DNA from 2 places in the Micromonospora sp. BL1 genome. Region 1 is predicted to be linked to the other one. Evidence: riboswitches for the same ligand, from Rfam matches in the RefSeq annotation. Region 1 holds a riboswitch; the other holds the start of a gene.
What was found. Region 1 has a riboswitch for cobalamin ahead of EAD96_RS04265 (peptidase). Riboswitches for the same ligand answer to the same signal wherever they lie in the genome.

Region 1 (15,141 bases):
AGGGCGCGCTCGGCGGCGCGCAGCAGCAGTTGGATGCTGGACAGGCCTTGGGCGAGGGTGTCGTGGATCTCGCGGGCCAGACGCTCGCGTTCGGCGAGTACGCCGGCGGTGTGCTCGGCCCGGGCCAGGTCGGCCCGGGTGGCGGTGAGTTCCTCGATCAGTTGCCTGCGCTGCTCGCTCTCCCGGTACAGCGCCTGGTATCCCCACACCACCCCGACGGCGACGGCGGCGCCGAGCGCGGGACCGATCGCCACCGCCGGGGTGAAGGAGCCGGTGTGGGCGGCGAACCCGGCGACGGCAGCCGCGGCGGTGGCGATCACGGCGGCCAGGCCGGCGCGGCGCGGCAGCAGGTGGAGCTGGAGGAAGTACAGCGGAAAGGCCACCCAGATCGCGTCGGCGGACAGGCCCAGCAGCAACAGCCACACGGCGCCCACGGCCGCCAGCCACCACGCGGCGGTCCGCCGCGAACGGCGGATGCGGGGAAGGAACGGCCCGGCGGCGTACGTCAGGCCGAACGCCGCCGCAGCAGCGACGATCAGTCCGGCGTGGGGCCGGTCGACGGCCACCGCCCGGCCGGCGGCCAGGACGAGCAGGCCGGCGATCAGCAGGTGAAGGCACCAGGCCAGGGCCCGGATGGTCGGCGTCAGGACGGGGACAGCGGTGCTCACAGTGCGTCCCACGTTACCGAGGCAGGCGGCCCGGGGGCCTCTATCGAAAGTTAGAACCCGGGTGCCGTCTTCCGGCCCGCGAAGTGCCGTCCTACGCCAGACGCGCACACGGGCGTCGGCAGCGATGGTGGATCCATACCGCTTCCACCGCTGGAAAGGACAGGCCGAGGCCGTGTTCGTCGCCTGGAGAGATCTGAAGTTCGCCAAGGGACGCTTTGCCCTGATGGGGACCGTCATCGTGTTGATCACCCTGCTGGTCGGGCTGCTGTCCGGGTTGACGGCCGGACTGGGCCAGCAGAACGTCTCGGCCATCACCGGCCTGCCCGCCGACAGGATCGCCTTCCAGGCACCCGGCGACGGCCAGAGTGTGTCGTACTCCAACTCCACGGTCACCGAGAAGCAGTGGCAGCAGTGGGCCGAGGCCCCCGGAGTCACCGGCGCCGAGCCGCTGGGCATCACCACCACCAAGGCCACCGCCGGGGACAGAAGCGCCGGGGTCTCCGCCTTCGGCGTCCGGCCCGGCTCCCGCCTGGCCCCCGACAGCGACCGGATCGACGGGCGCTCGGCAGTGCTGTCCACCAAGGCCGCCGCCGACCTCGGCGTGCAGGCCGGTGACTCGATCACGCTGGCCGCGCAGCAACTCACGGTGGCTGCAGTACGGGGCGACGCCTCCTTCAGCCACACCCCTGTGGTGTGGACCAGCTTGGACGCCTGGCAGCGGATCGCGCCTCCCACCGGCACCGGTGGCGGCGGCCCGACGGCAACCGTCGTCGCCCTGACCACCACCTCGGGGGCCGATCTGGCGGCCATCGACCGGCAGACGGGCACCGAGACGGTCTCCGTCGACGACTCGCTGTCCGCGATCGGCTCCTACACCTCCGAGAACGGCTCCCTACAGCTGATGCGCGGCTTCCTGTTCGCCATCTCCGCCCTGGTCATCGGCGCCTTCTTCACCGTCTGGACCATCCAGCGCAGCGGCGACGTCGCCGTGCTGAAGGCACTCGGCGCCTCCACCGCCAACCTTCTCAAGGACGCCCTCGGACAGGCCGTCGTCCTGCTCACCGGCGGCACCCTGCTCGGCACCGGCATCGCCGCCGCCCTCGGCGCCCTCGTCGCCGGGTCCGCGGTGCCGTTCCTCCTGACCCCGGTGACCGTCCTGCTCCCCGCGGCCGTGATCGTCATTCTCGGCGCGCTCGGAGCCGCTCTGTCCATCCGCCGCATCACCTCCGTCGACCCGCTGACCGCCCTGGGGAGCGCCCGATGAGCCTGAACCTGACCGACGTCACCCTCACCTACCCCGACGGCGAGGGCCGCCTGACCGCCCTCGACCGCGTCACCCTGGACGTACCCAAGGGCAGCCTGACCGCCGTGATCGGCCCTTCCGGCTCCGGCAAGTCCAGCCTCCTCGCGGTCGCCGCCACCCTCATCACCCCCGACTCCGGCACCGTCACCGTCGACGGCACCCCCACCACCGGCATGATCAGGAGCGAACTCGCCGACCTGCGCCGCCGCAGGATCGGCATCGTCTTCCAGCAGCCCAACCTGCTGCCCTCCCTCACCGCCGCCGAGCAGCTCCAGGTCATGGCCCACATCGACGGCCGCCCGCCGGCCACGGCCCGCACCCGCGCCATGGAACTCCTCGACGCGGTCGGCCTCGCCGGCCAGGCCGACCGCCGGCCCCACCAGCTCTCCGGCGGCCAGCGCCAGCGCGTCAACATCGCCCGCGCCCTGATGAACGACCCCACCGTGCTGCTCGTCGACGAACCCACCAGCGCCCTCGACCACGAACGCGGCGCCGCCGTCATCGACCTGATCACCCGCCTCACCCACCAGCAGGCCACCGCCACCGTCCTGGTCACCCACGACCGCACGCTCCTCACCGCCGCCGACCAGGTCGCCGAGGTCCACGACGGCCGCCTCCACCTTCCGGCACCGGCCCGCTGAAGCGGCGCGACCCACGAGCTGTCCGGCCCGCAGCAGCAACCCGGCGTACGCCGGGACGCCGGCCCGTCCCCGGCCGGCGGGAACGCGGTCGCGGCCGACGGAATGTGAGACCGCCGACTCCGCCGCTCGTCACGGCACGTGTGCGGCTCCTGGCGCATTGACACCGGGGCTACGGCCACATAAGACTGTCGCGACAACTGAATCACCGCGTGTACGTGCGGGGGAAGACCGGTCGAAATCCGGCGCTGGCCCGCAACGGTAGGCCGTCCAGTGAACTCTGGCGGCGAGCCCGAATACCCGTCGTACGCGTGAATCCGCTCCCCACCCGTCGTGGCCCACGGGTCGGAGTCCCGACCGACCCGGCGTTGCCGCATCGGCCGGGCTTTCGACGACCGCCGGGCCGGAAAGGCGCTTCCGATGGTCGTCCGCCGAAGCCGGCACCGCCTGCTCGCGCTCCTCTGCGGCGTGCTCGCCGCCCTCATCCTCACCACACCGGCCGTCGCCGCACCCGAGCGCGCCGCCCTCACCCGCCCCGAGGCCGCCGCCGGCTGGCTCGCCCGGCAACTGGTCGACGGGGAACGCTTCGAGGCGGTCTTCGACGGCGTCGCCTACCCCGACCAGGGGCTGACCCTCGACGCCGTGTTCGTCTTCGCCGCAGCGGGCGCCGCCGACGACTACAGCGCCGACGCGCTGGCCTGGGTCACCCGGCCGGACGTCCGCGACGGATACGTCGGCGACGGCGTCGCCGAGGCGTACGCGGGCGCGACAGCCAAGCTCGCCCTCGCCGTGCAGGTGCGCGGCGGCGACCCGGCCGACGTCGGCGGGGTCGACCTGATCGCCCGGCTGCGCTCGCTCCAGACGCCGGCCGGCCGGTTCAGCGACCGGTCCGCGTACGGCGACTACAGCAACGCGTTCAGCCAGTCCTTCGCGCTGCTGGCGCTGGACCGCACAGCGGCCGGGGCGCCACCGGCGGCGGCCGCCTGGCTGGCCGGCACCCGATGCCCGGACGGCGGCTACCCGCTGCTGCCCGCGCAACCGGTCTGCGTGTCCGACGTGGACGCGACCGCGCTCGCGACGCAGGCGCTGCGCGCCGCGGGGCGTCCGGCCGACGCCGCCGCCGGGCTGCGCTGGCTCGTGTCCGTCCAAGGTGCCGACGGCGGCTTCGCCAACGCCGCCGGCACGCCGAACGCCAACAGCACCGGCCTCGCCGCGCAGGCCCTGCGCGACGGCAGCCGGCCCCTGGCCTGGGCGCGCGCCCGGGCGTTCCTCGCCGGACTCCAGGTCGGCTGCGCCGGGGCACCGGCGGACCGGGGCGCTGTCGACTTCGACGGCGGCGGCTTCGACCCGGCCACCGCACCGCGGGCCACCGCCCAGGCCGTCCTCGGTCTCACCGGGACCGGGTACGCCCGCCTGTCCGCCGCCGGTGCCGACCCCGGCGCGCCGGCGCTCGCCTGCCCGTGAACCCCCTCGCCGCTCACCCGATCACAGGAGGACCCGTGTTCCGTCACCGTTCCACAGTCCGCACCTGGCTGGCCGGCCTGCTGGCCGCCGCCGTGGCGGGCGTCGCGCTGACCGCCGCCGAACCCGCGCCCCGGGCCGCGCACGCCGCCGCCTGCGTCGGCACCTCGGGAGTCACAGTGGTCGTCGACTTCGCCGCGCTCGGCGGCGGCGTCCAGGTCGGATGTGCCCCGGGTGACCCGGCCACCGGCCTGGCCGCGCTGCAGGCCGCCGGCTTCACAGTCACCGGCACCGCCCGCTGGGGCCTGGCCTTCGTCTGCCGGATCAACGGCAAGCCCACCGCCGCGACCGAGCCGTGCGTCAACACCCCGCCGGTCACGGCGTACTGGTCGTACTGGCACGCCCCCAGCGGCGGCTCCTGGTCCTACAGCACGTCCGGGGCGACCAGCTACAACCCCGCGCCGGGCAGTGTCGAGGGCTGGTCCTTCGGGGCCGGCGCCCCGCCGAGCATCGCCGCTCCCTAGGTGTGACCAGCGGCGCACCGGGTGCCGGCCGCTGCTCTGGCGTCGTCGCGCGCCCGGGCGGTACGGTGTCGGCACCCGGTGCGCCGGGCACACAACTGCATACGTCCCGTGTGGGGGGAAGCCGGTTCGAAGCCGGCGCTGACCCGCAACCGTGAGCGAGAGTGCCTTCTCGCGAGCCGGAATGCCCCGCCCGGGACGAGCGGCTTCCACTGTCGAGGTCTACAGGGTGAAGTCCGGGCCGCCGAGGTCCGACCACCCCCGCTCACCGCAGCACGCGGAGCGGGGTGTCCGTTTCTCGGGGTGCTTTCCGGAGGTTTCACCGACCGCTCTGCGAAAGGCACCCCTGATGCCCCTGTCCCGGCGTCTCACCACCGGTCTCGGTATAGCCACGGTCACGACCCTCGCCGCGATCACCGGCGCCCCTCTGACCGTTGTCGCGGCACCCGCCCCGGCCCACGTCACAGCCGCCCGCGACGCCGCGGCCTGGCTGGCCGGCGAGTTCACCGACGGTACGCTGCCCGGCCCGTTCACCCCCGAGGACTGGGGGCTGACCATCGACGGCCTGGTCGCACTGTCCGCCACCGGCGTGGACGCGCCCACCCGGCAGGCGGCAACCGCGCAGGCCGCCAAGCACGTGCGCTCCTACAACAGCTACGACGACTGGGGCATCGAGGGCTTCACCGACGGCGGGGCCACCGCGAAACTGCTCTACGCCGCCTCCGCCGCCGGCGCCGACCCCACCGACTTCGGCGGCTACGACCTGCGGGCGGAAACCCTGTCGCTGATCGCCGGCGCCGACGCCGGGCACCAGCGGGGACGGATCACCAGCCGCACCACCGCCGACAGCGGCCCGGACGCCAGCAACACCTTCGACCAGTCGTTCGCCGTGCTCGGCCTGGCCCGCAGCGGCGACCTACCGCAGGAAACTGTGGACTTCCTGCTCCGGCAGCAGTGCGCGGCCGGTGGCTTCCGGCTCTACCCGGACACCGCCGACGGGCCGTCCTCCTCCTGCGACGAGCAGCCCGGCGCCACCCTCGATGTCGACTCGACCGCGATGGCCGTGCAGGCGTTGCTGGCCGCCGCCGAGGACGGCGCCACCGGTGCCGGCGACGCCGCGCGCAAGGGCGCCGACTGGCTGGTGGCCCAGCAGCACGCCGACGGCTCCTTCGGCGGTTCGGGACCGACCACCGGTGCGAACTCCAACAGCACCGGCCTGGCCGGGCAGGCCCTCGCCGCCGCCGGACGCGACGACGCCGCCGCCCGGGCCGCGAAGGCCCTGGCCGCGCTGCAGCTCACCGCGGGCGACGGCGGGGCCGCCTCGGCCGACGCCGGCGCGATCGCCTACAACACCGACGGACTCACGGCGGCCACGGCGGGCGGGATCACCGACACCGACCGTGACCAGTGGCGCCGCGCCACCGCGCAGGCCCTGCTCGGGCTGGCCCAGGTTCCGCTGGGCCGGATCGGCCTCGGCACGCCGCCCACATCGACTCCCACCCCGACCGGCACGGCCTCGCCCACCGCGCCCGCCACGCCCACCGCGTCTCCCACGCTCACCACGTCGCCTCCGCCGACCGGCACCGCCGGCCCGACGCCGAGCGTGACCAGCCCTCCGGCGACACCCGCGCCCACGACCGCGGCGCCGACCACCGCCGCTCCGCCGATCACGACCCCGGCCGCGTCAGGGCTGGGCGGGCTGCCGACCACCGGCGCGGCGATCGGCAGCTATCTGCTGATCGCGCTGCTGCTGATCGGTGGCGGAGTGACACTGCTCGTGCTCGGCCGACGGCGGGCGGGATGAGCCTCCGTGCCGCCCGCGGCGCGCTGGTCGTCGCCCTGGTCACCGCAGGCACAACGATCGGACCGGGCAGTCCTGCGGTGGCCGCCGGGTCGGCCGGCTACTGCCCGGACGCCTCCGGGGTCACAGTCGTGGTGGACTTCAACGAACTCGGCGGCGGAACGGTGGTGCGCTGCGCGCCGGGCACCCAGGCCACCGGCCTCGCGGCGCTCAAGAACGCGGGCTTCCCGATCACCGGCACGCTGCGCTGGGGCGAGGGGTTCATCTGCCGGATCGACGGCAAGCCGTCGGCCGCGACGGAGAAGTGCGTCGACACGCCGCCTGCGAGCGCGTACTGGTCGTACTGGCACGCGCCGAACGGCGGCAGCTGGACGTACAGCGACAAGGGTGTGCTCAACCGCAAGCCGGCGGCCGGCAGCTTCGAGGGCTGGTCGTTCTCGCTCAACCGCAACGCCAACGACGCGCCTCGTCCCGGCGTCGCGCCGAAACGACCCGCGCCGCCGCCCTCTCCGCCACCGGCCCCTCCGCCGCCGCCACCCGCGGGCGGCGGGCCGGCGGCGCCACCACCGGCGGGCGGAACCGTCGTGGCGCCGCCGGTCGGCGGTGGCCGGCCCGGTGAGCCCACCCGGCCGACCGGCACCGCCGGCCCGCCGGCCTCCGTCAGCCCGCCGACCTCCGCCGGCACGTCACCGACGGCCGGTACGCCGACCCTGGCGGCGACGCCGGGTGCTGACAACAGCACGGCACCGCAGGGCTCCTCCGACGAGCCCGTGGTGACCGATGTCGCCGCGTCCCGTGACGACGACGGCCTGCCACTGGGCACGATCGCCGGGGTGCTGCTGCTCGCCGTGCTCGCCACCGGCGCGCTGGTCGCGGCCCGTCGGCGGCGTGCCACCGGCCCGGATGACTGACGCCGCGGTCACCGGGTCGCCGGCCGCTGACGCCGGTCGTCTGCCGGGCCGGTGGTCGGTGTGGTGGCTGCCCCGAGGGCTGCATCCGGGCGCGTGGTGGCTGTGGGCGCTCGGCTTGGCGACCGCGGCCAGCCACACCACGAATCCACTGCCCCTGGCACTGCTCGTCGCCGTCGCCGGGCTGGTGGTGGTGCGCCGTCGTGGCGACGCGCCGTGGGCTCTGGCGTTCCGCATGTACGTCTGGCTCGGTGTGGTGATCGTCGCGATGCGGGTGGTGTTCCGGATCGTGTTCGGCGGCGGCCAGGGCGAGCACATCCTGGTCCGGTTGCCGGAGATCCCGCTGCCCGCGTGGGCGGCGGGCATCCGCCTGTTCGGACCGGTCGCCGTCGAGCAGATCCTCGGCGGCTTCTACGACGGGCTGCGGCTGGCGACGATGCTGATCTGCCTCGGTGCGGCGAACGCCCTGGCCAACCCGAAGCGGCAGCTCAAGGCCGTACCCGGAGCGCTGTACGCGGTCGGTACCGCCGTCGTGGTCGCGTTGTCGGTCGCCCCGCAACTGGTGGAGAGCGTGCTCCGGGTCCGCCGGGCCCGTCGGCTGCGTGGCGCGACCGGGCGGGGGATGCGGGCGTTGCGCGGGATCGCCCTGCCGGTGCTGGCCGACGCGCTGGACCGGTCCCTGGCCCTCGCGGCGGCGATGGACTCCCGTGGTTACGGCCGCACCGCTTCGGTGGCCGCCGGGCAGCGGACCGTCACCGGCGGGCTCGTCCTCGGCGGGCTGGTCGGCGTCTGCGCCGGCACCTACGGGCTGCTCGACAGCGCCGGACCCGGCTACCTGGGGCTGCCGATGCTTCTGGCCGGACTGGCGGCCGCCGTGACCGGCATGCTGCTGGCCGGTCGCCGGGTCCGCCGCAGCCGCTACCGGCCGGACCGCTGGCACCCGGCCGAGCTGATCGTGGCCGGCTGCGGGGTGGCCGCCGCGGCGCTGACCATGCTCGCCGGCTCGGGGGACCCGGAACTGCTCTACCCGCCGGTCAGCCCGCTCACCTGGCCGCAACTGACCCCGCTGATGCTTCTCGCCGTCGGCGTCGCCGCGGCGCCGGCCTGGCTGGCACCACCACCGCCCGTGGTGCGGGTCCATCGCCCGCCGGCGGTGGACCCGCCCGTCCCCGTGCCGAAGACACCGGCGGACGGAGAACGCGTCGCGACGACACAGTCACCGGGAGATCGCCGATGATCACTTTCGACCGGGTCACCGTCCACTACGCCGAGGGCGGCCCGCCGCCGCTGCGGGACGTGACACTGCACATCGACGAGGGTGAACTCTGCCTGGTCGCCGGCCGTACCGGCGCCGGAAAGTCGACGCTGCTGCGGGCAATCAACGGCCTCGTCCCGCACTTCACCGGCGGCACCCTGCACGGCACCGTCACCGTCGACGGCCGGGACACCCGTACGCACCCGCCGCGTGACCTCGCCGACGTCGTCGGCGTGGTCGGCCAGGACCCGCTGGCCGGCTTCGTCACCGACACCGTCGAGGAGGAACTGGCGTACGGGATGGAGCAGCTCGCCCTGCCGCCGGCGGTGATGCGCAAGCGGGTGGAGGAGACCCTGGACCTGCTCGGCATCGCCGACCTGCGGGACCGGCCCCTGCGGACGCTGTCCGGCGGACAGCAGCAGCGGGTCGCCATCGGCGCGGTGCTCACCGCGCACCCCCGGGTGCTGGTGCTCGACGAACCCACCTCCGCGCTGGACCCCACCGCGGCGGAGGACGTGCTCGCCACGGTCACCCGTCTGGTCCACGACCTCGGGGTGACCGTGGTCCTGGCCGAGCACCGGCTGGAGCGCGTGCTCCAGTACGCCGACCGGCTGCTGTACCTGCCCGGCGACGGCCACGTGCACGACGGCACGCCCGCGACGGCGCTGGCCCACGTCGACATCGCGCCACCCCTGATCGAGTTGGGTCGCCTCGCCGGCTGGACACCGCTGCCGCTGTCGGTCCGCGACGCCCGCCGACGGGCGTCCGACCTGCGGCACCGGCTCGCCGACGCGGAGCCGCCGCCGGCCCCGGTGGTCGCGGACAACCGCCCCACGCTGACCGCGCGGAAGATCGTCGTACGGTACCCGGGGACCGTCGCGGTGGCCGGCGTCGACCTCGATCTGCGAGCCGGCGAGATCGTCGCGTTGATGGGCCGCAACGGATCCGGCAAGTCCAGCCTGCTCTGGGCGGTGCAGGGCAGCGGGCCCCGCCACGGCGGCACCGTCGCCGTGACCGGTCCGGAGGGCACGGCCGACCCGAAGGCACTGCGTGCCGGTCAGGCCCGCCGCCAAGTCGGCCTCGTCCCGCAGAACTCCGGCGACCTGCTCTACCTGGAGACCGTCGACGCGGAGTGCGCCCAGGCCGACCGGGAGACCGACGTGCCGGCCGGCACCTGCCGGGCACTGTTGGACCAGCTCGTCCCCGGCCTGCCCGGTGACCGGCACCCCCGGGACCTGTCCGAGGGACAGCGGCTCGCCCTCGCGCTCGCCGTGCAGCTCACCGCCGCTCCGCCGGTGGTCCTGCTGGACGAGCCGACCCGCGGCCTGGACTACCACGCCAAGCGGCAGTTCACCGCCGTCGTCCGGATGCTGGCCGGCGACGGCCGGGCCGTGGTGGTCGCCACCCACGACGTCGAACTCGTCGCGACCCTCGCCGACCGGGTGGTGGTGATGGCCGAGGGGGAGACGGTCTCCGACGGCACCACCGCCGAGGTCATGCTCGCCTCCCCGGCGTTCGCGCCGCAGGTGGCCAAGGTCCTGGCCCCCGCACCCTGGCTGACAGTGGAACAGGTCGCCGCCGCGATCAGCGCGACCGGGGGACCGGCATGAGCGTGCTGCGAGTCGCCCCGCGTTCCGCAGTGGTGCTGACTCTCGCCTCGGCCGCCGCGCTGGCCACGTTCACCTGGCCCTTCTTCGTCCCCGCGAACCCGGAGAGCACCGCCCGAACCGCCGAGGCGCCGCTGGTCTTCCTCGTCATGCTGCCGGTGCTCGTGGCGCTCACCCTCGCCGAACTCACCTCCGGCGGCATCGACAGCAAAGCCCTCGCGATGCTCGGCGTACTCGCTGCCGTCAACGCCGCCCTGCGGCCCCTGGGCGCGGGAACCGCGGGCATCGAGACGGTGTTCTTCCTGCTCGTCCTCGCCGGCCGGGTCTTCGGACCCGGGTTCGGATTCCTGCTCGGCGCCACGTCGCTGTTCGCGTCCGCACTGCTCACCGCGGGCGTCGGACCGTGGCTGCCGTTCCAGATGCTCTGCGCCTCCTGGATCGGCCTCGGCGCCGGCCTGCTCCCGGCCCGGCTGCGCGGGCGGGCCGAGACCGCCGTCCTGGCTGGCTACGGCGTGCTCGCCGCCTACGGCTACGGCCTGCTGATGAACCTGTGGTTCTGGCCGTTCAGCGTCGGCGCGGACACCCAGCTGTCGTACGTCGCCGGTGCGCCCGTACTGGAGAACCTGCACCGCCTCGCCCTGTTCACCGCCGTCACCTCCACCTTCGGCTGGGACACCGGCCGGGCGATCACCACAGCCGTGGCGATCGTCCTCGCCGGTCCAGCCGTCCTGGCGGCGCTGCGCCGCGCCGCCCGGCGGGCCGCGTTCGGCGCTCCGGTCACCTTCGCCGCGCCCGAATCTGCCACGCCCGGGGCGGATGGTGAGCAGGTGACCATGCCCGGCATCAAGCCGACATCCTCGCAGGCGGCGGAGGAGGTCAGCTCATCGCAGACCCCGCGACCGCCCGTCAGATGATCGGTGACGCGTTTCGCTACCGGGCAACGCTGCCGCCCGAATGAACGACGGGTGGGCGCATGTCAGCGACGCCCCCGGCAGGTTGGCCTGACCGTGCGCTTCGGCGCACTGTTCCCGATCCTGGGCCGGCATTCACCGGGCGCGGTCGGTGTACGCCTTGCGTTGTTCCGCGGCCAGGATGGCGGCGCTGACCTCGTTCACGAATGCCCGGACCTCGTCGAACCGGCCGGGATCGGTGTCGTGGCCGGAGTCGTACCACCAGTCGCGCGCCCACACGATCAGGTCCGCCCATCGCGGGAGGGCGGCGGCGGTCTGCTCGGCGGCCTGCCGCTTGGACAGTTGCCGGCCGTTGCGCAGCCGCTGGAAGGCCCGGCAGAGCGTGAGCACCGCGTACGACTGGGCTCCGGGTGGGGTCATCGCGAGCACCCAGGCCGGCCAGTCGCGGACGTGGTCGAGCAGAGCCGCGCGGACCAGGCCGGGGTCGACGGCGGGCAGCAGCTCGCCGGCCGGCGGTCCCAGCAGCGTACGGCCGTGGTCGCGCACGGCGACCCAGGTCACGACGCGGTGAGTGGTGGCGGGCAGCAGGTGCAGCGACTCGCCGGGGCTGATCCGGGCGATCAGGTGGCCCCGGCCGCCGACGGCGCGCACCGCGTCCAGTGACACGTATTCCACCTCGATCCGGCCCGCCCACTGCGGATGCCGCCGGTCGAGATCCGCGTGCAGGCCGGCGAGTACGTCGAGGAGCTTCTCGTCCGGGTCGCCGGCGAGGACCGCGAGCAGGTCCAGGTCGCTGCGGCCCAGATCGAAGTCGCCTGCCACCAGTGAGCCGTGCAGGTACAGGCCCAGAAGGCGGTCGGCCAGCGCCTCGCGCCACGCCTCGCGAAGGTCGGAGAGAACCATGTCGGGTGAAGCCACTGGGTGATCCTGCGCGGCCGGTTGCCGGGCGGCCACCGATTAAGCCGCCCCGGACATCGCCGGCAGCATGCCAACGACCCCGGTCGACCCCGGCATCAACCACCTGGTTGACCGCCGCACCCACCGGGCTGTGCGGCGGCTCTCGCCGCGCGGTCGATTCGGCGTACGGGTGCCGGGCGGCACGCTTCTGCCATGGCAATCATCGAGGTGGACGGCCTCGTCAAGCGCTACGGCGAGCACACCGCTGTGGACGGCGTCAGCTTCGCCGTCGAGCAGGGCGAGATCTTCGGCATCCTGGGCCCGAACGGGGCCGGCAAGACCACGACAGTCGAGTGCGTCGAAGGGCTGCGCGTCCCGGACGGCGGCACCGTCCGGGTCTGCGGCATCGACCCGCAACGTGACACCGGGGAGCTGCGGCACCTGCTCGGCGCGCAGCTCCAGGCGAGCGAGCTGCCCGACAAGCTCACAGTCGGCGAGGCGATGGAGCTGTACAGCTCCTTCTACCGCCGGCCGGCCGACTGGCGTGCGCTGATCGACACGCTGGGTCTCACCGAAAAGCTCGGCACGCAGTTCCGGCGGCTCTCCGGCGGGCAGAAGCAGCGGCTGTCGATCGCGCTCGCGCTGGTCGGCGACCCGGAGGTGGCGGTGCTCGACGAGCTGACCACCGGCCTCGACCCGCAGGCGCGGCGCGACACGTGGGATCTGATCGAGGGCGTCCGCGATCGGGGTGTGACGGTGCTGCTGGTCACGCACTTCATGGAGGAGGCGGAACGGCTCTGCGACCGGCTGGCGGTGATCGACGCCGGTCGCCTGGTCGCGCTCGACTCCCCGGCCGGGCTCGTGGCGCGCGTCGACGACCGGCAGCGAATCCGGTTCCGGCCCTCCGCGCCGCTTGATCACGCCCTGCTGACCGCGCTGCCGGAGGTCACGTCCGTCGAGCGGGCCGGCAGCCAGCTCGTCGTGACCGGTACGGGAGACCTGCTGCTCGCCGTGACCACTGTGCTCGCCCGCCATCAGGTGGTCGCGGCCGATCTGCGGGTCGAGCAGACCTCACTGGACGACGCGTTCGTCGCGCTCACCGGCCGCCCGATCGACGCCTGAGGAGACATCATGTCCGCGCTGTACCGGCTCACCGCCACCGAGACCAGACTGTTCTTCCGCGAGCCGATCATCGTCTTCTTCGCGCTCGGTTTCCCGCCGCTCCTGCTCGTCATCTTCGGTGCGATCCCCGCGTTCCGGGAGCCCGACGCCGGCCTCGGCGGGCTGCGGACCATCGACCTGTACGTGCCGATCATCGTCGCGCTGAGCATCGCCATGTTCGCGCTGAACAGCCTGTGCCAACTGCTCGCCACCTACCGGGAGAAGGGTGTGCTGCGCCGGATGCGGACCACGCCGGTCAAGCCGGCGGCGATGCTCGGCGCGCAGTTGCTGATGTCCACTGCGATGTCCGTGGTGACGATGCTCGTCGCGCTCGCCATCGGCCGGTTGGCGTTCGGCGTACGGCTGCCCCGGCAGGTGCCGGCGTACCTGACGAGTTACGTGCTGGCGGCCGTGACGATGTTCGCGATCGGTCTGCTCGTCGCCGCGCTCGCGCCCGGCGGCAAGAGTGCCGGGGCGGTCGGGACCGTACTCTTCTTTCCGGTCGTGTTCTTCGCCGGTCTCTGGCTCCCGCGCGACAGCATGCCCGGCGTGCTGCGGGCGATCAGCGACTTCACCCCGCTCGGCGCGGGCGTGCAATCATTGCAGGACGCCACCGCCGGTCAGTGGCCGCAGGTGCTGCACGTGGCCGTGATGCTGGGGTGGACGATCGTGGCTGGCGGGCTGGCCGCGCGGTACTTCCGCTGGGAGTAGGTCGTGAGTATCGAGGCCGAGCTACGTGCGGAGTTCGACCGCTGGGAACGCAAGGAGACGGTGTTCTTCTCCGTCCTGCCGTACTTCCTCCTGTCGGTCTGCGCGCTCATCACGCTGGTGCTGCCGTTCTGGGACGTGTCGCTGAACCTGCCGCTGGTGCTCGGGCTCACGCTCGTGATCGCCCTCTGGGTGGGCTGGTTCCATGGCCACCCGCAGTGGCAGGAGAGCGGCCCGTTGACGGGCCTCTACTACGTGGGGCTGATCGTGCTGGGCGCGAGCGTGGTGACGCTCGCTCCCTGGTACGGCATCTTCACCTTCATCGGGTACGTCCACGCGTTCCTGTTCCTGAAGGGCCGCTGGCGGTACGCGGGGGTCGCCGCCACGGCGATGATCCAGGCCGCGTCCTCCACCGGTGGCCTGTCCGGCGCGACGCTGAACGAGTGGCTCGTGCTGTCCCTGGTCATGATCGTGCTGGCCGGGGCGTTCTTCCGCTTCGCCGAGCTGGACGACCGGCGCAACCACAGGCAGAAGCGGGCGCTCGCCGAGCTGCACGAGGCGAACGTCAAGCTGGAGGCGGCGCTGGCGGAGAACGCCGGGCTGCACGCCCAGCTGCTCGTGCAGGCCCGCGAGGCGGGCGTGCAGGACGAGCGGCAGCGGATGGCCCGGGAGATCCACGACACCCTCGCCCAGGGGCTCGCCGGCATCCTCACCCAGCTCCAGGCCGCCGAGCAGACGGCCGACCGGGACGAGGCGTGGCGCCGGCACGTGGACAACGCGAAGAACCTGGCCCGCGACAGCCTCACCGAGGCCCGCCGTACGGTGCACGCCGTGCAGCCCGAGGTGCTCGCCGAGGCCCGGCTGCCGGAGGCGATCAGCGACGTGACCCGGCGCTGGTCGCAGGTGCACCACATCGACGCGGTGCTGACCACCACCGGCGATCCGCGCCCGATGCACGCCGATGTCGAGGTGACACTGCTGCGGGCCGCGCAGGAGGCACTCGCCAACGTCGCCAAGCATGCCCGGGCCAGCCGGGTCGGGCTGACGCTGTCGTACATGGAGGACCTGGTGACGCTCGACGTACGCGACGACGGGGTGGGTTTCGAGCCCGGCGCCAGGCGCGCCGACGGCGCCGGGGGTTTCGGGCTCACCGGCATGCGGCAGCGGGTGCAGCGCCTCGCCGGGCGGCTGGAGATCGAGTCGGAGCCGGGCGGCGGTACGGCGATCTCGGCCACGGTGCCGGCCATCCCCGCCGGAGCGGGCCGGTGATCTCGCTGCTGATCGTCGACGACCACCCGGTCG
Region 2 (15,141 bases), on a different contig from region 1:
GACGACGACGGGCAGCCCCGGCCGGTGCCGCCGCTGCGCGCCGAGACCGACGGTGACCGGCGGCGTTACCGGGAGGCGCAGATCCGGCGCGAACACCGGCTGGCGCTGCGCCGGGCGCTGCTCGACGGCGCCGGGGAGGGCTGAGCGGTGCTCGGACTGTCGGCGGCCACGCTCGCCGGTTACCTGGCCGCGATCGTGGTGCTCATGCTCACCCCGGGGCCGGACATGATGTTCGTGCTCGCGAACGCCACCCGGTACGGTCCGCGGGCCGGCGCGGTGGCCGCGCTCGGGGTCGCCGCCGGGGAGGCGGTGCACGTCGCCGCCGTGGTGGCCGGGCTCGCCACCGTCATCGCCGCGTCCCCGGTGCTGTTCACCGCGATCCGGTGGGCCGGTGCGGCGTACCTGATCGTGCTGGGCCTGCGGGCGCTGCGCGGCACGGGCCGGCGCGCCCCGGCGGACCGGCCGGACGGCGGCGCCGGGCGGGCGTTCCGGCGCGGGCTGCTGACGAACCTGCTCAACCCGAAGATGATCCTGTTCAGCGTGGCGTTCCTGCCGCAGTTCGTCCGGCCCGAGGCGGGCCCGGTGGCGGCGCAACTGGTGCTGCTCGGTGCGATGTTCGTCGCGGTGCAGCTCACCGTGGACCTGGCGCTCGGGGTGGGCGCCGGGCGGTTCGCCGGCCGGTGGGGCGACAGCCGCTGGTCGCGGCGCATCGACCGGCTCTGCGCTGTCGCCTTCGTCGCGCTCGGCGTCCGGCTGGCCGCCGGCTGAGACGCGTCGGGGCTCGGCGATGCCCGGGCCGGTTGATCGACTCCATCACGCCGGGGTGGCGGCATCAGAAGTGCTCCGACCCCGCCGCCTCGGCGAACTGGCGATGATCATCAGGCCGTTCCCGGTTCGACGCCGGCGGACGCTCGCGGTCCAGGTGCAGGCGTAGCAGCACCCAGCCCAGTGACACGCCGCCGATGAACACGTACGCGGGCTGGGTGCCGAACGTGTCCCAGCAGGTGTGCAGCGTGACGGCGGCGGCGAAGGTGAGCAGGAACGCCGCCAGTCTGCGGCCGCCGGGCGCGGCGGCGAACGTGAACAGCGCGGCGGCGGTCAGCCCGGTCCACGCCAGGTGCGCGGCGGGCGCGGTGAGACCGCGTACCAGCAGCGTCCGCTCGACCGCGCCGAGGTTGCCCTCCGACCCGACGAACGCGGCGAACGCGTAGCCCATGGTCTCCAGCGCGGCGAACCCGGCGCCGGAGGCCACGCCGATCACCAGCCCCTGCGCCGGGGACGGGTGCCGCCGCCACAGCAGGAGGATGCCGGCCGGCACGATCAGCTTGGCGGTCTCCTCGGCCAGGCCGACGAGCGCCATCGGCAGGACGCCGAGGCGGTGCAGCGTGCCGTACTCCAGCCAGCCGGCGGCGACCACGCCGATCACACCGCCGAGGAGCGCGGCGACGCCGACGACGGAGCCGGGGACCGGGCGGCGGGCCGGCCGTCCCTGGGCGAAGGCCAGGAACGTGGCGGGTGCGACGGACGCGCCGAGCACGATCAGCGCCGGTACGAACGTGACGGTCCCGGTGCCGGCGAGTGTCTCCAGCACCAGCAGGTGGAGCCCGACGCCGACGAGCAGGACCGCCACCCACGCCCAGCGGCGCCCGGTATTCCCCATACCGCCGAGTATCGCGCCCGCCGGGCCGCGCCCGAATCGGGGGTGGGCACTGTGGACGGTGAGATCATTCCGACACGCCGACACGACATCTGGTGTTGCACGCAAGCCCTCACCGCCATATATGGTGGTGCCGCAGCTGGTTCGGCCGAGCCCTTCGGGGCGGGGCCGAGGCAAGAGGGAACCCGGTGGGAGTCCGGGACTGCCCCGCAGCGGTGAGTGGGAACGACAGCCGTCAACAGCACTGGGCCACCGGCCTGGGAAGCGACGGCCGGTAGGCGACCGGCGACCCCGGTCGGGCCCGCGAGTCCGAAGACCTGCCAGCGCGCCGTGCGCCTCCGGCGTACGGCGGTCGGAGGTCGCGCGGGACGACCGACGCCAGCAGCCGGGCCGGCCGTGCCGCGCCCGTTGGCGTCTCCCGCCGTCTCCAGACGGTGACAGCGAGGAGAGGTCATGACTGTCGTACAGGAGAGTCCCCCGTCCGGGAGCGCCGGGCCCGAGGCCCGCCGCCCGGCCATGCGGGTACGCAAGCGGGACGGCGACACCGAGCCGGTGGACGTCAACAAGATCGTCCGGGCGGTCGAGCGCTGGGTCGCCGACCTGGACGAGGTGGACCCGCTGCGGGTGGCCACCAAGACGATCAGCGGGCTCTACGACGGGGCGACCACCGCCGAGCTGGACCGGTTGTCGATCCAGACCGCGGCGGAGCTGATCGGCGAGGAGCCGCAGTACTCGAAGCTGGCGGCGCGGCTGCTCGCCGCGTACGTGGACAAGGAGGTCCGCGGCCAGGGCGTGGCGAGCTTCAGCCAGTCGATCGCGTACGCGCACGGGCTGGGCCTGATCGGCGACGAGACGGCCGCGTTCGTGGCCCGGCACGCCCGCAAGCTCGACGACGCCGTGGACCCGGACGGCGACCTGCGGTTCGAGTACTTCGGACTGCGCACGGTGGCCGACCGCTACCTGCTGCGGCACCCCCAGACCCGGCTGGTGGTGGAGACGCCGCAGTACTGGCTGCTGCGGGTGGCCTGCGGGCTGTCCCGCACCCCCGGCGAGGCGGTCGGGTTCTACCGGCTGATGTCCAGTCTGGCCTACCTGCCCAGCTCCCCCACGCTGTTCAACTCCGGCACCCGGCACACCCAGATGTCGTCGTGCTTCCTGGTCGACTCGCCGCGCGACGAGCTGGACTCGATCTACGAGCGGTACCACCAGGTGGCGAAGCTGTCGAAGTTCTCCGGCGGCATCGGCATCGCCTGGTCGCGGGTGCGTGGCCGGGGCGCGCTGATCCGGGGCACCAACGGCCGGTCCAACGGCATCGTGCCGTTCCTCAAGACACTCGACGCCGGGGTGGCCGCGGTCAACCAGGGCGGCCGGCGCAAGGGCGCGGCCTGCGTCTACCTGGAGCCGTGGCACCCGGACGTGGAGGAGTTCCTGGAGCTGCGGGACAACACCGGCGAGGAGTCGCGGCGTACGCACAACCTCAACCTGGCCAACTGGATCCCGGACGAGTTCATGCGCCGGGTCGAGGCCGACGGCGAGTGGTCGCTCGTCGACCCGTCGGACGCCCCGGAGCTGCCCGACCTGTACGGCGAGGCGTTCGACGCCGCGTACCGGGCGGCCGAGAAGAACGCGGTCCGCACGGTGCGGGCCCGGGACCTGTACGGGCGGATGATGCGCACGCTCGCGCAGACCGGCAACGGCTGGATGACGTTCAAGGACGCCGCGAACCGGCTGTCCAACCAGACCGGTGAGCCGGGCAACGTGATCCACCTGTCCAACCTGTGCACCGAGATCCTGGAGGTGAACGACGACACCGAGACCGCCGTGTGCAACCTCGGCTCGGTGAACCTCGGCGCCCACGTCACCGCCGACGGCGTGGACTGGGAGCGGCTGCGCGCCACGGTACGCACGGCTGTGCTCTTCCTCGACCGGGTGATCGACATCAACTACTACCCGGCCGAGCAGGCGGCGGCGTCGAACCCGCGCTGGCGGCCGGTCGGGCTCGGGCTGATGGGCTTGCAGGACGCGTTCTTCACGCTGCGCCTGCCGTTCGACTCGGCCCAGGCCCGGGAGCTGTCCACCCGCGTGCAGGAGGAGATCCTGCTGACCGCGCTGGAGACCTCCGCCGGGCTGGCCGAGCAGTTCGGCCCGCATCCGGCGTACCCGCAGACCCGGGCCGCCAAGGGTGACCTGCACCCGGACCTGTGGGGCGCGGAGCCGGCGCAGACGCAGCGGTGGGCGGCGCTGCGCGAACGGATCGCCGCCCACGGGCTGCGCAACTCGCTGCTGGTGGCGATCGCGCCGACCGCCACCATCGCCTCCATCGCCGGCTGCTACGAGTGCGTCGAGCCGCAGGTGTCCAACCTGTTCAAGCGCGAGACCATGTCCGGGGAATTCCTCCAGGTCAACACGTACCTGGTGCGGGAGCTGAAGGCGCGCGGGCTGTGGACGCCGCAGGTCCGCGACCGGATCAAGCGGGCCGAGGGCTCGGTGCAGGACATCACCGAGCTGCCCGCGCCGGTGCGGGAGCTGTTCCGCACCGGCTGGGAGCTGCCGCAGCGGGCGCTGATCGACCTGGCCGCCGCGCGGGCGCCCTTCGTCGACCAGTCCCAGTCGCTGAACCTGTTCCTGAGCGCGCCGACCATCGGCAAGCTCTCCTCGATGTACCTGTACGCCTGGAAGGCCGGGCTGAAGACCACCTACTACCTGCGTTCCCGTCCCGCCACCCGCATCCAGCAGGCCACCGTCGCGCCGGTGCTCGCCCCGGTCTCCGGCGTGGTCTCCGCCGTGAGCGACGACGAGGCGCTGGCCTGTTCCCTGGAGAACCCCGAGAGCTGCGAGGCATGCCAGTGACCACCACCGCACCGACCCGGCACATGCTGCTCGACCCCGGCATGGACCTGACCCTGCGGCCGATGCGCTACCCGCGCTTCTTCGACCGGTTCAAGGACGCCATCAAGAACACCTGGACGGTCGAGGAGGTCGACCTGCACGGAGACCTCGCCGACCTGGCGAAGCTGTCCCCCGCCGAACGGCACCTGGTGTCGCGGCTGGTGGCGTTCTTCGCCACCGGCGACACCATCGTCGCCAACAACCTGGTGCTCAACCTCTACCAGCACGTCAACTCCCCCGAGGGCCGGCTCTACCTGTCCCGGCAGCTCTTCGAGGAGGCGGTGCACGTCCAGTTCTACCTGAACCTGCTGGACACGTACGTGCCGGACGAGAAGGAACGCTTCGCCGCATTCGCCGCGGTGGAGAACATCCCGTCGATCGCCCGCAAGGCCGAGTTCTGCTTCCGGTGGATCGACTCGATCTTCGAGCTGCGGGAACTGCGGACCCGCGCGGACCGGCGGGCGTTCCTGCTCAACCTGATCTGCTTCGCCGCGTGCATCGAAGGGCTGTTCTTCTACGGCGCGTTCGCCTACGTCTACTTCCTGCGGTCCCGGGGCCTGCTCAACGGGCTGGCCTCCGGCACCAACTGGGTGTTCCGGGACGAGTCGATGCACATGGCGTTCGCCTTCGACGTGGTGGAGACCGTACGCGCCGAGGAGCCGGACCTGTTCGACGGCGAGATGGAGCGGCAGGTCCGGGAGATGCTGGCCGAGGCGGTGGAGTGCGAGGTGAGCTTCGCCGAGGACCTGCTCGGGCAGGGCGTGCCCGGCATGTCCCTGGCCGACATGCGCGAGTACCTCCAGCACGTGGCCGACCGGCGCCTCGCCGTGCTCGGCATCGCCCCGATGTACGGCAGCGGCAACCCGTTCGCGTTCATGGAGCTGCAGGACGTGCAGGAGCTGTCCAACTTCTTCGAACGCCGGGTGTCGGCGTACCAGGTCGGGGTGACCGGCTCGGTCACCTTCGACGACGACTTCTGACCGCCGCCCCCGCCCCGGCCGTCACGGCCGGGGCGGGACCGGGCTCTCGCCGGGCAGCGCCGTCGCCCGGACCCGCCCGATCAACGCCACCACGGCGACCGCCATCACGGCCACCACCACGAACGCGCTGCGCAGGTCCAGCGCACCGGCGAGCAGGCCGATCACCGGCGCCGCCAGCAACGCGCCCGGCCACTGGCCCATCGCCACCACCGAGACGCCCTCACCCGAGGTGAGGCCGGGCTGCTCGCCGGCGAAGCCGAGCACCGTCGGGGTCACGCACGCCAGGCCGAAGCCGAGCAGTCCGAAGCCGGCCATCACCGCGGCCGGATGGGGGTACGCCACCGGCAGCGCCACGCCGGCGGTGGCGACGAGCGCGGACAGCCGGACGAAGCGGATCCGCCCGAACCGGCCGGCCAGCCGGTCGCCGAACAGCCGGGCCACGGTAGCGGCCAGCGACAGGCAGGTGTACGTGGCCGCGGCCAGCACCGCGGCGGCGCCGGCCACCTCGGTCGCGTACAGCGCGCTCCACTGTGCGCCGGCCATCTCGATGAACGAGGCGAGGAACGCGATCACCGCGAGCAGCAGCAGCTGCGGGGTGAACCGGTCGCGCAGCCGTCGCCGTTCCTCGCCGTCCTTCGTCTCCTGCCGGGGCGTGTCCGGCAGCCAGCGGTGCGTGCCGACCAGCAGCGCGCCCAGCAGGACGCTGGTGACCGCCATCTGCGCCGACGGGGACATCCCGATCGCCGCGGCGCCGGTGCCGCAGAGGCCGCCGGCCAGCATGCCGATGCTGAAGCCGGCGTGGAAGGTGGACAGGATGGGCCGCCCGTACCGCTTCTGCACCTCGACCGACTGGGCGTTCATCGGCGTGGCCAGCAGGTTCGCCGCGAAACCCCAGACCGCGAGCCCGCCGACCAGCGCCACCACAGTGGTGGACGCGGCCAGCAGCGGCGCGTTGACCAGGATCAGCGCGGCCCCGGCCAGCGCCAGCCGGCGGGTGTTGATCCGGCTGATCAGCACCGCCACCACGACCAGGGAGACCAGCTCCCCGGCGTTCGTGGCGATGTTGGCCAGGCCCCAGCCGGTGTTGCCGACGCCGACCGCGTCCCGCACCTCCGGCACGCGGGCCGACCACCCGCCGATGGCCAGGCCCATGATGACGAAGAGCAGCGCCACCGACCAGCGGGCCCGTACGGCCGAGCGTGGCACCGGCGGCGCGGGCTGCTCCGTCGTGTGCTGGTTCGTCGAGGTGTCCGTCATGGTCGTCGTACCTCTCTCCGGTCGGTCCGTCGGATCTCCTACCCGATCGCGTGGTCGAGGAAGCACGCACCGTCAGGAAGGCGTACCCGTTCCGGGGTCGCGTCCGGGTCGGTGACGAGCGCCGAGACCACCGCGACGTAGTCGTCGATCAGCCCGCGTACCAGGTCGTCGCCGAAGACGCCACGGTTGCGGATCACCACGCCGCCGGCCCGGTCGTCGTCCACCACGACGATCGGTGAACCCCGCTTGACCCAGACGGGCAGGCACTCGGGCGGCACGTCGGCGGCGACCACCGGCGACGGGGTGCCGGGCGCGGCCCGGGCGGTGATGTCGACCGGCTCCACCCGCAGGCCCGGGCAGTGCAGCACCGGCGACGCCGACGCGGCGGACTGGAACCAGGCGTCGAACAGGTGGTTGTCCGGCCAGGGGCGGATCGCCGCGAAGTCGGGGCGGACCGCCCGGGCCACCCGGTGGAACGAGGTGGCGTGCGCGACGGCCCCGGCCAGCGAGGCGTGCGCGGCGTCGACCACAGCGCTCATCGGCGCGTCCGGCGCGACGTCGACCGGCAGGTAGACGTTGTTGGTGAACTGACCGACGAGCTGCCGGGACAGCGGGCTCTCCCGGCCCAGCGTGGTGGTGCCCAGCACCACCCGGGACCGTCCGGCCCGCCTCGACAGCAGCACCAGGTACGCGGCGAGCAGCAGCACGTACGGGCTGGTGCGGGCTCGCCGGGCGGCCGGGCGCAGCCGCGCGGTGATCTCGGGCGGGAACGCGAAGCGGGTGGCCACCTCGGCGCTGAGCGCGACGTCCGGCGCCGGCGGCGACGCCGGGAAGAGCTGGTACGGCTCCACCGGCCGCAGCAGGTCCCGCCAGTACGCGGCCCGGGCGGCGGCGTCGACGCCGTTGCCGGCCTGCTCGGTCTCCTGGAGCGCGGCGAGCGCGGTGGGGTCCACGCCCAGCGGCGGCTGCGGATCGGCCGCGCCGAGCCGGGCCGCGTACGCGTGGCACAGGTCCTCCACCACGACGCGGCACGACCAGCCGTCGGAGACCATGTGGAAGAAGCACAGCGCGAGCACGTGCTCGGTCTCGGAGAGCCGGACCAGGGCGGCCCGCCACAGCGGCGCCCGGCCGGGGTCGAACTCGTCGTTGCGGTGCGCGTACGCGATCCGCTCGACCCGGGCCTGCTGCTCGGCCGGCGGCAGCCCGGACAGGTCGACGTACTCCAGCGGCGACTCGACGTGCGGCAGGATCCGCACCTCGGGCTCCACGCCGATGCGGTCGAACCGCATCCGCAGCGCGTCGTGCCGGTCCACCACGTCCTGCATCGCCTGCCGCAGCACGTCGACCCGCAGCGTGCCCCGCAACCGGCGGAACTCCACCACCACGAGCCGTGAGGCGCCGGGGTGCGCCGGGTCGAGCGCGGTCATGAACTCCCACATCATCTGCTGGCCGGGGGCCAGCGGAAACGTCGTCGGCACTGCCACTCCCCCCGTCAGGCCGCCACCGGCGGCACGGCCACCGGCGGGGCCGATCGACGGTCCACCTCGTCCGGCCGGTGATCGGCCACGTCCGGCTGGTAGTCCGCCTCGTCCGGCGCGCGGAAGCCGGTGAAGAGCAGGTCGGGCCGGCCGAGCCGGAGCGAGGTGACGAACGCGGCGCCGTCGAAGAGCGTCTCGATCGCCGCGCAGGCCATCGACTCGGCCACCGCGCGGGGTCCCCGGTCCCCACCGAGCCGGCCGGGTGTCTTCGCGGCGATCACGGCGGCCGCGACGGCCGGCACCGCGAGCAGGCTGCGTCCCCCGCTGCGCCGGGCGGTCAGCAGCCCGGCCAGGGCCGTCACGGCGAGCGTGCTGGCGGTGTTGAGCACGAACCGGCGCCGGTGCGGGTGGGCGAGGCAGAGCCACTGCTCGGAGCGTCCGTACGTGGTGAACCGGTAGGCGACCGCGCGGAACGTGTCGGCGACGCCGGTGTCGTGCGTGACCACCCCGTCCGGGTCGGCGAGCAGCACGTAGCCGGCGTCGGTGAGGAGCAGCCCGAGGTGCAGGTCCTCCCCGCCCAGCGGCATCGGGGAGTCCTCCGGGAATCCGCCGACCGCCTCGAAGACGGAGCGCTTCACCGCCAGGTTCGCGCTGGCGCCCCAGGACACGCGCTCGTAGTGCAGCGGGCGGGTCAGGTCGCCGAGCAGCAGGTAGGAGCGGCGCATCACGCGGAAGAACGCGCTGTCTCCGGGCTCGACGATCACCGGGCCGGTGACGCCGGCGACCTCCGCGCCGGAGGCGCGCAGCCGGGCCGCGTACCGCGTGATCAGGTCGGCCGGCACCCGGCAGTCGGAGTCGGTGAACAGCAGCAGGTCGTACCGGGCGTGCCGGGCGCCCAGGTTCCGTTTGGCCCCGACGTGCCGGGGCCCGCGCACGTAGCGGGCGCCGTACTCGGCACAGGCGGCGCGGTGCGCGGCGGCCGCGGTGGGCGCCGAGTCGTCGACGACCACCACCTCCACCGGCTCCGGGCAGTTCGGGGCGGCGTCACGCAGGCTGCGGAGCTGGCGGCGCATCTCCGCCACCCGGTCCTTGACCGGGATGACGACGGAGACGCCACGCGCGACGGCGCGGGGTTCGGTCGGTTCACTCACAGGCGATACGGATCGGCTCATGCCCCGAGGTTCGACCACCCGGATACAACGCCGATACACAGCACCGGCCGTCCCGGCAATCGCACGTGTACCGCTGATGTATCGATGACCATCAAGGTCGAAGACATGACGACCTCCATTCCTCTCGACCGGCGGCTCGCCGTGGACGGTGGCCGGCCGGTCCGCCCACCCGACCGTCCATGGCCACGCTGGCCGATCCCCGCACCGGACGCCGCCGGCAACCTCTCCGCGGTGCTGACCGGCGGCCGGTGGGCGATCAGCAGCCCGTCCGTCGGCGACACCGGCCTGTTCGAGCGCCGCTTCGCCGCCGACTTCGCCCGCTACGTCGGCACCCGCCACTGCGTACCGGTCGACCACGGGTCGAGCGCCCTGGTGGTGGCCCTGGAGTCACTCGGCCTCGGCTACGGCGAGACGGTGCTCGTACCGGCGCTGACCTGGACCGCCTCCGCGACCGCCGCGCTGCGCGCCGGCCTGGTCCCGGTGCTCGTCGACGTCGACCGGGACACCGGGTGCGTCGGGCCGAACGACCTCGACCTGTCGGTGGACCCGCGCGCGGTGGTCGCCGTGCACTGGGCCTCCAACATGGCCGACGTGCCGGCACTCGACGCGGTCACCCGGCCGCGCGGCATCTCCGTCGTGGAGGACTGCGCGCAGGCCCACGGCGCCACCTGGCAGGGCCGTCAGGCCGGCTCGCTCGGCCGGCTCGGCTGCTTCAGCTTCCAGCACGGCAAGGTGCTCACCTGCGGGGAGGGCGGGGCCGTGGTCACCGACGACGACACGCTCGCGCCGGTGCTGCAGGAACTGCGGGCCGACTCGCGCCGCTACCGGGGCGACCGGACGCCGGCCGGCGAACTGGACCTGGAGGAAAGCGCCGGCGTGCAGGGCGCCAACTTCTGCCTGAACGAGTTCTCCGCGGCCGTGGCCTGCGCGCAACTGACCACCCTGGACGAGCAGCACGGCGTCCGCAACCACAACTACCGGCTGCTCGGCGAGATGCTGGCCGGCGTCGACGGCGTACGGCTGCTGCGACCCGCGGCGGGCCAGACCCGCATCTCCATCTACGAGGGCACCGTCGTCTTCGACGAGCTGCCGGCCGGCATGGACAACGCCGCCGTGGCCGCCGCGCTCACCGCCGAGCTGGGCCGGCGCTTCTACTGCACCGACGAGCCGCTGCACCGCAGCCGGCTGCTCCAGCCCTGGACGAAGCCGCTGCTCGCACCGCTGGCCGAACGCTTCGCGGCGATCCACCGGGAGCGCACGTACCCGAACACCGAATGGCTCGCCGCCCACACCGTCCAGACGCACCACAGCACCTTCCTCGGCACCGAACAGGACATGGAGGACATCGCCGCCGCCGTCGCCAAGGTGTTCGCCCGCTGATCCGCGCCGCCACCGGCGCACCCACAGAAGGAGTCTTCCCGTGACCGTCACCCATCGCGAGACCACGCACGCCCCGACCTCGTCCCCCGACACGGACGCGCCCGTCGGCGTGTGGCTCAACGGCGCCCGCGGTTCGGTCGCCACCACCGCGATCACCGGTCTGCTGGCGCTGCGCGCCGGCATGGCCGACTCGACCGGCTGCGTCACCGACACCGGCATGCTGCGCGACGCGCCGCTGGCGAGCTGGAACGACCTGGTCGTCGGCGGGCACGACATCGTCGACACGCCGCTGGAGAAGAAGGCCGAGTCGCTCGTCGACTCCGGCGTCATCCCGGCACCCGTGCTGGCCGCCGTGCGCGGCAGCCTGCCCGAGGTCGAGCAGAACCTGCGCACCGGATACGACGCGCGTACCGAGACCGCACCGCTGGCCGAGGTGGTCGACCGGCTGGCCGGCGACATCGAGGAGTTCCGCAGCCGCAACGGGCTGTCCCGGGTCGTCGTCATCAACGTGTCCTCGACCGAGCCGCCGGCCGACCACCGGCCCGAGCACGACGACCTGGACGCGCTGACCCGCGCCATGGCCGACCCGGACGACAAGGCGCTGCCGGCCAGCTCGGTGGTCGCGTACGCGGCGTTCCAGGCCGGTTGCGGCTTCGTCGACTTCACCCCGTCCACCGGCGCCCGGCTGCCCGCGCTGGAGATGATGGCGCAGCGGGAGCGCGTGCCGTTCGCCGGCTCCGACGGCAAGACCGGGGAGACGCTGCTGCGTACCGCCCTGGCGCCGATGTTCACCTCCCGCGCCCTGCACGTGCTCTCCTGGGCCGGGGTCAACCTGCTCGGCGGCGGCGACGGCGCCACGCTGGAGGATCCGCGCAACGCCCGCAGCAAGCTCAGCTCGAAGTCGGGCGTGCTGCCCGCGCTGCTCGGTGAGGACGTCACGGCCCCGCTGCACATCGACAACGTGCCGGACCTGGGCGACCACAAGACCGCGTGGGACCACGTCTCGTTCGAGGGGTTCCTCGGCGTCCGGATGTCCATGCAACTGACCTGGAGCGGGGTGGACTCGACGCTGGCCGCGCCGCTGGTGCTCGACCTGGCCCGGCTGACCGCCGCGGCGCACCGCGCCGGGCACGTCGGCCCGATCGAGGAGCTGGGGTTCTTCTTCAAGGACCCGATCGGCACCGACGAGCACGCGCTGGCCGAGCAGGCGCAGGCGCTCTCCACCTGGGCCAACGGTCTGGACGGCCGCGCCGACAGCTGACCTTCGCACCGGCCGCCGGCGCGGCACCCTCCGCGCCGGCGGCCCCGCCCCACGTATCCGCATCGAGGAGTTCCCCATGTCCCACCACGTCCCGAACGCGCCCGACCGGCCGACCACGGATCCGGTGTGGACACCGATCCTGACCGGTCTGCACGCGACCGCGCTGGACTGTCTCCAGACGAGCTTCGCCCTGCTGGCCGACCACGCGAACGGGTCCGGCAGCCACCTCGCCCTCGGCGCCCGGTACGGGTTCCGCACCCGGGACCAGGACGGCCTGGTCACCGTCGAGGCGACCTCGGACGACCGGGCCACCGAGGCGGTCGACCTGCTCGGCCTGCGGGTCGAGGGCCGGTGGATGCAGCTCGACGGCCCGCAGGTACGCCGGCTGTGCGCCCCGGGCCAGCCGCTCTACGTCACCGCCGACGCGTACGACCTGCCGTGGTGCCCCTACCACGAGCACGAGCACATGCGGCACAGCTTCCTCGTCACGGCCGCCGGGCCGGACGAGGTCACAGTGGTCGACGCGTACCACAACGACACCGCCTGGGGGCCCGCACGGCCCGGTGTGTGGCGGCTGCCCGACGCCGCATTCGACGCGGCGCTGGCCGGGGGCGCGCACACACTGGCGGTGACCGCGCACCCGGCCCCGGCGATCGACGTGCCCGCCATGCTCGCCGGCAACGCCGCCCGGGCCGGACGGGCCCGCCCGGAGATCGACAGCTACCTGGCCCGCACCGCCGCCGCCCTGGACACGGTGGCCGGGCTGCACCGCTTCGTGCTCGACGTCTGGCTGCTGGCTCGCGCCCGCGACCTGCACGAACGCTGGCTCGCGGCGGTCGCGCCGGAGGCCGCCGCCGCGCTGGCCGGGCAGGCCGCGCGCTGGCAGCAACTCGCCACGCGCAGCTACGTGGCGTTGCGGCGGGCCCAGGCGGGCCGGCCGGCCGCGCCGGAACTGGCGGACGCGCTCGGCGCGCTGATCGCCGACCACCTGGCCGCGCTGGAGTCGATCGCCGGACCGGCCGCCGGGACCGGCGACGACGCCGCACCGGCCGCGCCGGACCGGGCCGGTGACGACGGCGTACGCGCGGCGGTGCTCGGCGCGCTCGGCGACACCCTGGACCTGGACGGTTCGGCCCTGCGCACCACCGACGTGCTCCGGGAACTGCCCGGCTTCGACTCGTTCCGGCTGGTCGACGTCATCGACCGGGTCGAACGTCGGCTCGGCGTCGAGGTTCCGGCCACCGCGCTGTCCGCGGCCGACCTGCGCGACGTCGGCTCCCTGTGCGCCATGTTCGGCGCCGCCACCGGAGGTGCCCGATGAGTACCGAACTCCTGCACGACCTGCTGGACCGCACCGCCGACGCGCGCCCCGACGCGCCCGCCGCCGGGGACGGGACCGTCGAGCGCACGTACCGTCAGGTGCGGGCGGACAGCCTGCGCCTCGCCGGGTGGCTGCGCGGGCAGGGCATCCGGCGCGGCGATCGGGTGCTGGTGGCGCTGCCCACCGACGCGACCCTGCCGGCGCTGCTGTACGCGGTCGCCCGTACCGGCGGTGTCTTCGTCGTCCTGCGCACGCCGGCCCCCGAGGTCGCCCTCGCCCACGTGCTCGACGACGCCGAGCCGGGCCTGGTCCTCACCGACGACCCGGTCCTGGCCGGCCTGTCCCGCGCCCGCGGCGTCCCGGTTCGCGGCGCGGACGAGGCACGCCGCGCCGCGTCCGCCGCGGCGATCAGCGGCACGCCCACCGGCCCGGCCCCGCTCTCGGTCGACCCGGTCTGCCTGATCTACACCTCCGGCAGCACCGGCATGCCCAAGGCGGTGGTCTCCACGCACGCCCAGGTCACGTTCGCGGTGCGGGCGATCCAGTCGGAGCTGCGCTACCGGCCCGACGACGTGGTGCACGTCCTGCTGCCGCCCTCGTTCGACTACGGCCTCTACCAGATCTTCCTCAGCACCGTCGCCGGTGCCCGGCTGCGCCTGGGCGACGCCGGGGACACCGGTGGCCGCCTGCTGGCGACACTTGTCGAGTCCGGCGCCACGGTGCTGCCCTGCGTACCGTCGCTCGCGATCAACCTGCTGCGGCTGCTCGGCCGGGCCGGCGCGCCCCGCCCGCCGCTGCGCCTGCTCACCAACACCGGCGCGGCCATGCCGCCCGAGGTGCTGGCCGGCCTGCGCCGGCTGCTGCCCGGCCTGGCCGTCCAGCTCATGTTCGGCCTCACCGAGTGCAAACGCGCGGCGATCATGCCGCCGGACGCCGACCTGCGCCGGCCCGGCGCCTGCGGGCGGGCGCTGCCCGGCACCGAGATCTTCACGGTGGACGCCGAGGGGCGGCGCCAGCCTCCGGGCGTCCGCGGCGAGCTGGTGGTACGCGGCCCGCACGTGATGGCCGGCTACTGGCGGCGGCCCGAGCTGACCGCCCAGCGGTTCCGCCGCGCCCACGGACTGTTCCCGCAGCTGCACACCGGCGACCACGGTCACGTGGACGCCGACGGGTACGTCCACTTCGCCGGCCGCCGCGACGACGTCTACAAGGAGAAGGGCACCCGGGTCAGCGCCACCGAGGTGGAGGCCGCCGCGTACCGGGTCGACGGCGTGGACGCGGCCGGGGTGCTGCCGCCGGCCGACGGCCGCGACGGCGCGACGCTGTTCGTGGTGGCCGAGCTGACCCCCGCCGACGTGCTGCGCCGGCTGCGGGAACAGCTGGAGGAGATGAAGGTGCCGGCGCACTGCGTCGTGCTGCCCGACCTGCCACTGACCGGCAACGGCAAGGTGGACCGGCGGGCGCTGGCCCGGCTGGCGGGTGAGCACGATGGCTGACCTGCCCTTCGACACCCCGGCGTACCGCTACGACCTGGCCCGGGTACGCGCCAACCACGCCACCCTGGTCGCCGCGCTGCCCGCACCGAGCCGGCTGTTCTACTCGCTCAAGGCCAACCCGCACCCGGCCCTGGTGGCGGCGCTGCACACCGCCGGCTGCGACGCGGAGATCTGCTCCGAGGGCGAGCTGGCCGCGGCACTGCGGGCCGGCGTGCCGGGCGACCGCATGCTCTACACCGGACCGGGCAAA

Region 2: another riboswitch for cobalamin. It lies ahead of EAD96_RS10635 (ribonucleoside-diphosphate reductase subunit alpha); the one in region 1 lies ahead of EAD96_RS04265 (peptidase).

What each region holds. Positions count from the first base shown of each region.
Region 1 is NZ_RCVK01000147.1:26,645-41,785, reverse strand. It holds gene EAD96_RS04280 (sensor histidine kinase) at 1-668, opposite strand, end outside; gene EAD96_RS04275 (ABC transporter permease) at 892-1,932, shown strand; gene EAD96_RS04270 (ABC transporter ATP-binding protein) at 1,929-2,612, shown strand; cobalamin riboswitch at 2,787-2,932, shown strand; gene EAD96_RS04265 (peptidase) at 3,030-4,073, shown strand; gene EAD96_RS04260 (hypothetical protein) at 4,109-4,594, shown strand; cobalamin riboswitch at 4,663-4,803, shown strand; gene EAD96_RS04255 (prenyltransferase/squalene oxidase repeat-containing protein) at 4,941-6,395, shown strand; gene EAD96_RS04250 (hypothetical protein) at 6,392-7,303, shown strand; gene EAD96_RS04245 (CbiQ family ECF transporter T component) at 7,296-8,537, shown strand; gene EAD96_RS04240 (ABC transporter ATP-binding protein) at 8,534-10,165, shown strand; gene EAD96_RS04235 (ECF transporter S component) at 10,162-11,076, shown strand; gene EAD96_RS04230 (aminoglycoside adenylyltransferase domain-containing protein) at 11,209-11,991, opposite strand; gene EAD96_RS04225 (ABC transporter ATP-binding protein) at 12,184-13,092, shown strand; gene EAD96_RS04220 (ABC transporter permease) at 13,102-13,842, shown strand; gene EAD96_RS04215 (sensor histidine kinase) at 13,846-15,108, shown strand; gene EAD96_RS04210 (response regulator transcription factor) at 15,105-15,141, shown strand, end outside.
Region 2 is NZ_RCVK01000202.1:45,007-60,147, reverse strand. It holds gene EAD96_RS10650 (acyl-CoA thioesterase) at 1-144, shown strand, start outside; gene EAD96_RS10645 (LysE family translocator) at 148-768, shown strand; gene EAD96_RS10640 (PrsW family intramembrane metalloprotease) at 833-1,660, opposite strand; cobalamin riboswitch at 1,781-1,997, shown strand; gene EAD96_RS10635 (ribonucleoside-diphosphate reductase subunit alpha) at 2,174-4,507, shown strand; gene EAD96_RS10630 (ribonucleotide-diphosphate reductase subunit beta) at 4,498-5,526, shown strand; gene EAD96_RS10625 (MFS transporter) at 5,548-6,783, opposite strand; gene EAD96_RS10620 (condensation domain-containing protein) at 6,822-8,261, opposite strand; gene EAD96_RS10615 (glycosyltransferase) at 8,276-9,412, opposite strand; gene EAD96_RS10610 (DegT/DnrJ/EryC1/StrS family aminotransferase) at 9,539-10,813, shown strand; gene EAD96_RS10605 (inositol-3-phosphate synthase) at 10,854-12,074, shown strand; gene EAD96_RS10600 (acyl carrier protein) at 12,151-13,395, shown strand; gene EAD96_RS10595 (class I adenylate-forming enzyme family protein) at 13,392-14,891, shown strand; gene EAD96_RS10590 (alanine racemase) at 14,884-15,141, shown strand, end outside.